DNA from 2 places in the Halomonas sp. Ps84H-12 genome. Region 2 is predicted to be linked to the other one. Evidence: predicted binding sites of a transcription regulator. Region 2 holds the regulator's gene; the other holds the start of a gene.

Region 1 (4,078 bases), on a different contig from region 2:
AGCATCTAGTAGTATGGCAATGCTAGGAATAACAGGATTAGCCCCCACTCTGTCCTTGAGATGACGAAGCACACCCCAGTGGATGGCCATATCCATGATCAGGTAGAAAATGATGCCTAATGCTGCGATGCGGCTCAGGTCAAAAAAAGCGGTGAGCACTAAGCCAAATACGATGGTGTACACCAGTGTATGCTTTTGTACACTGCCGGGCATGTGGAAATGGCGGTGAGGAACCAGCTTCATTTCTGTCAGCATGGCGAGCATGCGTGAAACGGCAAAGACGCTGGCGATGATACCGCCCGCCGTTGCTAACATGGCGAGAATGACGGTAAACGCAACTGCCGCTTCACCCAGTGCGGGACGGGCAGCGGCGGCCAGGGAGTAGTCTTGGGTTTCGATAATTTCAGGCAAAGATAGGTTGCTGGCAACGGCAAAACCGACAAGGGCATAGATCACCACGCATAGCGCAATCGAGATCGTGATAGCTTTGCCAAGATTCCGCTTAGGATCTTTAAGCTCCGAACCACTATTGGTAATCGTCGTGAAGCCTTTAAATGCCAGTATGCCGAGCGCCGTAGCACCTAAAAAGCCCGTTATCGTAGGCGTAGGTGCATCGTTGCCAGCACCCATTTCGATGGAGTCGGCAATAAACACGCCGACAATACCAAACACTATAATGCCACCTATTTTGATAAATCCGAGCACCGAGGCGACGGTCTCGATCAAGCGGTTGGCGGATAAATTGATCAAAAAGGCTATTAGCAGTAAACCAACCCCGAGTAGGGGCACAAATAGTGAACGATCCCCCAGGTCAAACAACTCAAGCGTGTAGGAACCAAACGTTCTCGCCAAAAAACTCTGTGCGATCACCATGGAAAAATACATCAGGAGGGCATGAAAGGCGGTGGGAAGCGTCGGGCCATACGCTTTCTGTAAATACATGCCAATCCCACCTGCTGATGGGAAGGTATTGGACATTTTAACGTAAGAATAAGCGCTGAAAGAGACAATGACGGCAGCGGCCAGAAAGGCTAGAGGAAATAGCCGACCAGTCATTTCGGCCATTTGGCCGGTTAGCGCAAAAATACCGGCCCCAATCATCACGCCGGTGCCTAATGCAACGGCACCGACCAACGAAAGACTGTTTTCTTTATATTGTGGCGTTCTATCCTGCCCAACCATGAAAGCGACTCCTTGTATTAACGGCAACCACAGCAGCAATAACTGCCGAGGACTCCTGTGCGGTGTTTTTTGATGCTATATAAATTAAATATAGAACCTATGTGCAGCCACATGGCAAATGACTAACGGAAGGTCTGATTTTGCGAGGCCACAGGCAAGCAGCTCTTACCCTAAACTAGCTAGTCTTGCTCCTGGTTGTGTCATGTAGCCGTTATGACTATTAATGACAGCTCCAAGGTTCCTGTTTAGCGTTGTCTTTAACGTTCTGATCGACGAAACGGTAATACTCCTTCTTAAAGCGGTTCCACCGATCAGCGCTGACCTGTATGTCATGGAGCTTGAGAATTTTTTCAACGTCATCGATGCAGAGCCTCAGCGCATCGTAAGCAAGGCTGATATTTCGGTTTTTCTCGTTGTAGACCACCTTATCCATTCCATAGAGTCGGTCGATATCTGACAGCGCTTCTTCAATGCGTTTGGATTTACTGGGCTTGATTTTTAAATTCCGAGTCACCAGTGTGTTTTTGGAAACACCCAAGCGGTGCTCTTGTTGTGTCGTTTTCATGGTCTTTCTCCCAGGCGCGTACATGTATATATAGAGTGGTTCAGTTCTTGTCTATTTTGTCCTTATGACCGCCGTGGTGTTTATGCATGAAAATATGCATCAGTGGGCATGCTGCCAAAAAGAGGAAAGGTAAGAACTGAAATAGGTGGAGACGGTGCTCGGTTCCCATCAGGTATCCCGCCCAAATGACAAACCCAGCAAGTGGCACCCACAACATCAGCAAACGACTACTTGTACTGTTACTCATAATCACCTCAGTAACTCGCCCAAAGAGCCAACAGCAGTTAAGGCCGTTGGTTTGGGAAAAATCAAATAAATAACCCCAATAACAGCATGGATGATTTGTCTGAACGCAACCTGAACAGCATCGGAGGGAAATATGATCCTGATCAAGCGCCTCGCAAAAAGTAGGCGATAATTACCCAAGCGGTATCCATAGCCTCATTCCCATCATCATTAGGTTTTCGGTGAGCGATACAAAGCTTAATGGGTATTACTGAACCGCCCCGGCTTTACCGGAGACTCCATATCTTGAGAGGATGGAGTTATGAACTCACCAAAACGATATTCTTCAGAAGTCCGGGAGCGAGCTGTTCGATTAGTCCTTGAACAGCAAGGCGAATACCCGTCCAGGTGGGCGGCGATCTGCTCCATTGCCAGCAAGTTTGGCTGTTCACCAGAGACCTTAAGAGCCTGGTGCAAACGCTCAGAACTCACGCAGGGAGATAGCTCGGCTAATCTGCCTGAAAATGAACGACTCAAGCAGCTAGAGCGTGAAAACGTCGAATTGAAGCGCGCCAATGAAATTCTTCGTAAGGCGGCTGCTTTTTTCGCCCAAGCGGAGCTCGACCGCAAACCCAATTGATAGTGTCATTTATCGACGAGCATCGTGCTCAGTTCGGGGGCGAGTCGATTTGTAGCCAGCTACCAATCGCCCCATCGACGTATTACCACCACAAGGCACTTGAGACCGATCCTGAGCGGCGGGGAGATCGATATCGGCAGGATGCGTTTCTTACCGCTGAGATTAAGCGCGTGTGGGAAGAAAACTTCTGCGTCTACGGTGCTCGTAAGGTCTGGCGGCAACTCCGCCGTGAAGGGGTTAATGTTGCTCGTTGCACCGTAGAACGACTCATGCGACGCCTGGGGATTCGCGGCGTGGTGCGAGGCCAACGCCCCTTCACGACGATCAGTGATCCCGACCAGAAACGAGCACCTGATTTAGTGAAACGTGACTTTACGGCCATGCGTCCTAATCAGCTTTGGGTGGCCGATTTTACGTATGTCGCTACCTGGTCTGGCTTCGTTTACGTTGCGTTCGTTATCGATGTTTATGCACGCTGTATCGTGGGTTGGCGCGTAGCAACGTCGATGAAAACGGGATTGGTACTGGACGCTCTGGAGCAAGCGTTGTGGGCACGAAAGCACAGGCAAGGGTTAATCCACCATAGTGATAGAGGAAGCCAATATCTCTCGATCCGCTATACAGAGCGTATGGCTGATGAAGGTATCGATGCCTCTGTCGGCACCACCGGTGACTCCTACGACAATGCGCTGGCCGAGACCCTCATCGGCTTATTCAAAACGGAGGTGATTCACCATCGTGGACCATGGAAAGGGCGAGATGCCGTTGAGTATGCCACGCTGGAATGGGTTGACTGGTTTAACAATCGCCGACTGCTAGAACCCATAGGAAACGTTCCACCAGCAGAACGAGAAAAGGCGTATTATCGTCAATTGGAGGAGTCAGGTGAAGCTGCCTGACTCAAACAAACCGGTCTCCGGAATAACCGGGGCGGTTCATACTGTTGCCGACACAGGCGCACTTGAGCTCACGTTTATCGAGGTATATCGCTTTAAAGACAGAACCTGTCACACGGTGCCAACGAATAGCGCCAGTGGCGCAGCCAGCCAGATAAGCGTATCGGCCAGCAATTAGTAGCTTCGGAAGTATCTAGGCGTGAAGGTAAACGTAACTGAAGGGGACTTGGCGCTGGGCGTGCAGGTCATAGTTGAGAAACATGGCGCTAAAGCTCGCTACGCCCTGCAGCTTTTGCAGACCCGGGGGTATGATCGCTGTGGCTACGGCATACTCTAGCACGCGTGCAGTGAATATTATGCACTGAACCTCCCAACTGGCAGAAAAATCGATGAGTAACGCAGTGGCAAAAATTGCCAGCACAGGGCGATAGGTGGTCGCATTAGGGTCTGAAACGCTAACTCCCAGGTGCTCATGAAGCTCTTCATAGCCGCCAATACGTTCATAGCCCAGATATCCCTGGGAAATCGTATCGACATGTTCCTGCTCTGTAAACGCGTCAATCTCTTATC
Region 2 (4,078 bases):
CTTCAGCGTGAGAGCGACCGCCGTCGCTGGGCGGACTCGCCCTATGCCTGGCTGTTTCAGCCTTATATGGGGGAAGAGGCCGTGGCCATGGCGTGCCAGGTAAGCGCCGTTCAGCCCGCTGTATTGAGTGTGGCGGCGGTGGTGCTAAGCCCGCGCCAAGTGCACACCAGCCGTACGTGGGTGGCCACCTTAGCCGCGTCACCGGCGCTGGCGCCTGCTACTCTGCGACGCCATCATCAGTTGCATACCACGCACTCGCCCCGTTCTCCCGATGCTGAGTGTCTGAGTGAGCTGGCGGAGTTTATTGGCAATCGGCCGTTAGTCGGGTGGCAATTAGAGAACACCATTGAGCCGCTTAATGGGCTGTTTCGAAACGTGCTGGGATTCGGGCTGCCTAACGCGCAGGTGGATATTGCCAAGCTGCACGGGCGTCAGCTACGGCGGCTGCATCCTCATATCGAAGCCAGCAGCTGCCTTGGTGATGCGCTTACCCGATGGAACCTGCCCCCATTAACCTGGCCCAGCGTGGTCAGCGAAGCCACCGCCAGCGCGTTGCTGTATCTGCGTCTTCAACGCGAGATAGCGTTAACTGCCTAGGGTTTGTATTGGGTAGAGCTTCGTAGTGTTGTTAGAATATGCGCTGCTCCTTCACCCATCGGCAGTGCGACGATCATGTTACAACCTGACTACTTTGACCCCACTTCGTCAGACAGCGCGTCTGACGAGCCCCTTGTCCAGCAGCATGAGCTGCAGGATGCCAAGCAGAAGCGTGAATTCAACAAGTTGCAAAAACGCCTGCGGCGCGAAGTAGGGAACGCCATCATCGATTACAACATGATCGAGGATGGCGATCGGGTCATGGTGTGTCTCTCTGGTGGTAAAGATAGCTATACGATGCTGGAGATTCTACGCAACCTACAGCGCAACGCACCGGTTAATTTTTCCCTGGTAGCGGTCAATATGGATCAGAAGCAGCCAGGTTTCCCAGAACACGTGTTGCCCCAGTACCTGGATAAGCAAGGCGTGGAATATCACATTCTGGAGCGTGATACCTACTCGGTGGTGAAGGAGAAAACCCCGGAAGGTAAAACCACCTGCGCACTCTGCTCAAGGCTGCGGCGTGGTTCGTTGTATGGCTTTGCCGAGGAGATTGGGGCCAACAAAATTGCTTTGGGTCACCACCGGGAAGATATCCTGGAGACGCTGTTTCTCAATATGTTCTTTGGCGGCACCTTAAAAGCCATGCCACCGAAGCTGCTCTCGGATGATGGTAAAAACATCGTGATTCGCCCGCTGGCCTACTGCAAAGAGGCGGATATTGCGGAGTTTTCAAGGCTGATGGAGTTTCCGATCATTCCCTGCAACCTGTGCGGCTCTCAGCCCAATATGCAGCGCCAGGTTGTCAAAGAGATGCTGGCGGAGTGGGATAAAAAACACCCCGGCCGGTTGGAGAGTATGTTCAAAGCGGTGACCAACGTTGCCCCTTCGCAGCTTGCCGACCGTGAGCTGTTTGATTTTGCCGGTCTGGAAGCGAAGCAGGCCGCATTGATGGAAGGGCGCATTCAGGCGTTTAACGTGAGTTAACCGCCTGGGCTTCCTCTTCAGCTAGGGTGATGAGGCGCTGCATATCCAAAATATTGACCTCGCGCCCGGAGACGGCCACCACGTTTTGCTGCTGAAAGCGGCTAAGAATACGGCTAACCGTCTCCACCGCGAGGCCTAGATAGTTGCCCATATCTGCCCGTGACATGGAAAGCCGGAAGCTATAGGGGGAGTAGCCCCGGCGCCGAAAACGGTCAGAAAGTGTAATCAAAAAGCTGGCCAGCCGCTGATCGGCAGTTTTGCGTGACAGTAAACGCATCATCCGCCGGTCGTCTCGTAGTTCCTTGCTCATGCTGCGGTAAAGCTGGCCGCGCAGTTCGGGCAGCTCCTCGGAGAGCGAGTCCAAACGGTCAAACGGAATTTCGCATACCGTGGTGGTTTCCAGGGCAATCACGGTGCCGGGGTAGTGTTCTTCGTCAATCCCATCCAGACCCACCAGCTCGCTGGGTAGAAAGAAATTGGTGAGCTGGTCGTTGCCATTCCCTTCGCTAGTCACCTGCTTCAAGCTGCCAGAGCGCACCGCGTAAACGCTGGTGAAAGGATCTCCTTGGCGAAACAGCCGCTCGCCTTTTTTCAACGGCGAGCGGCGGCGGATAATCGCATCGAACTGGCTCATATCCTCAAGCTCTAGGGCAAGCGGTAGGCACAGCGAGCTTAGGCTACAGGTTTGGCAGCGCGCCTCTTGCAGCAGTGAACGTCGTTGGCTGGCAGGATATGACATGTGGTGCTCCCTTTTTATTAGCCATCATAGGCGCAGGGGGTAGGTGTCTCGATACGCTTATAAAATCTTCGAGTAGCGTTGGTTGCCCTGATGTTGCAGGTGATTATCGAAGGCCATGGCTAAGTGCCGAATCAACAGCCGTCCGGTGGGCGTAGCTTGTAAATAGAGGCCTTGGCGCACTAGCAGGCCATCCTGCTCGGCGGTTTTCAACCGTTCAAGAGCGGTTGAAAAGTAGTCAGCGGCATTTATCTGCCAACGCTGGCCTATTGCTTCAAGGTCAATGGCCATATCGCACATTAAGCGCTCAATCACCTCTCTGCGCATTAGGTCATCCTTATTTAAGAGTAACCCTTTTACGGTCGCTAGCCTACCTTCATCTAAGGCAGCTTCATAGTGGGACAGCTGAGTGGGGTTTTGTGCGTAAACGTCATCTACCCGAGAAATAGCCGACACCCCCAAACCAATCAAGTCGCACTGGGAATGGCTTGAGTAGCCCTGGAAGTTGCGCTGCAGCGTACCGTAGCGCTGTGCCTGAGCCAAGCTGTCCTCTGGGCGAGCAAAGTGATCCATACCAATATGTACATAGCCCGCTTGGGTCAGCATCTCAATAGTGGTACGCAAAATAGCCAGTTTTTCATCCGCGCTGGGCAGGTCGGCTTCATTAATACGTCGTTGGGGCGCAAAGCGGGTTGGCATATGGGCATAGTTAAAGACCGACAGCCGTGCCGGGCCCAGTTCAATCACTTGGCTTAGGGTATCAGCGAAGCTTTGCTCGGTTTGAAAGGGCAGGCCATAAATTAAATCGAGGTTGAGCGAGCGAAAACCAAGCCGGTGCGCCTCATCCATCAAGGTTTCAGTGAGCACCCGTGGCTGCACGCGATTAATCGCTGCCTGCACCTGTGGGTTGAGATCCTGAACGCCCAGGCTTAAGCGATTAAAGCCCAGCGACTGCAGGTGGCGCAGGGTAAAGACATCCGCTTCGCGTGGGTCAATTTCAATAGCGTAGTCGCGGTCCGGTGCGCTCGATAAGCCAAACCGTGCATCCAGGCGGTCTATTAAATCGCTCATCTGCGCCAGGGTTAAGAACGTCGGCGTGCCGCCGCCCCAGTGCAGCTGCTGCACTGGCCGCTTTGTATCAAGATGCCGGGAGGTCAGCACCATTTCTCGATCCAGCCGAGACAAGTAGGGCTCTGCGAGGGCTGTATTTTTCGTGGCGATTTTATTGCACGCGCAGTAAAAACAGATTTTGCGACAAAAGGGTACATGAACATAAAGTGAGAGCGGCTTTTGGCTGGCATTGCTGCGTTCAAGCGCCTGGGTCATATCGTCAGCGGTGAACTGGTCGTGAAATGAGAGTGCTGTAGGGTATGAGGTGTAGCGAGGGCCGCTGGTGTCGTAGCGGCGTATCAGGGCGTCATCCCAGGCGGTGGCCTCAACCGCTGCGGAAATAGGGTGAGCGAGAGCAGCAGTGGCATGAACGGGCATAAGGAGCGCTCCTAAGTAGCAGGGCAAAGCAAGAACCGATCAACATAAGCGACGAGCTTCGCAGCTCGAACGCGTGTTGGAATGCTACGTCAGCGTAGAAGGGAAAGCGTTGAGCTATATCAAGCGATAGGATGTTTATATTGAGTATTGTCTAGAGGAGTTTGATGGGTAAGCTCTTAATGCCCGGCATGGGGCATCAGCGCCCAAAGCTGCCACAGGGCAAAACCGATAATCGTCAGCGCCGCAAGGCTACGAGTCGCCGGGTGACGA

Evidence for each region. The regulator FNR, encoded in region 2, switches genes on or off when oxygen is low (the NO sensors DNR and NnrR bind a similar motif). The targets are predictions, from matches to a motif close to TTGATNTANATCAA.
Region 1: NH344_RS16280 (DUF2933 domain-containing protein) is a predicted target of FNR. The motif match lies at 2,127-2,140, and genes of this name have one in related genera.

What each region holds. Positions count from the first base shown of each region.
Region 1 is NZ_JAMXSJ010000044.1:15,381-19,458, forward strand. It holds gene NH344_RS16270 (APC family permease) at 1-1,182, opposite strand, end outside; gene NH344_RS16275 (hypothetical protein) at 1,403-1,747, opposite strand; gene NH344_RS16280 (DUF2933 domain-containing protein) at 1,788-1,964, opposite strand; one part of gene NH344_RS16285 (IS3 family transposase) at 2,295-2,580, shown strand; AL1L pseudoknot at 2,570-2,686, shown strand; one part of gene NH344_RS16285 (IS3 family transposase) at 2,580-3,511, shown strand.
Region 2 is NZ_JAMXSJ010000017.1:73,848-77,925, reverse strand. It holds gene NH344_RS10115 (DNA polymerase III subunit epsilon) at 1-597, shown strand, start outside; gene ttcA (tRNA 2-thiocytidine(32) synthetase TtcA) at 673-1,584, shown strand; gene fnr (fumarate/nitrate reduction transcriptional regulator Fnr) at 1,571-2,323, opposite strand; gene hemN (oxygen-independent coproporphyrinogen III oxidase) at 2,381-3,808, opposite strand; gene NH344_RS10095 (sulfite exporter TauE/SafE family protein) at 3,985-4,078, opposite strand, start outside.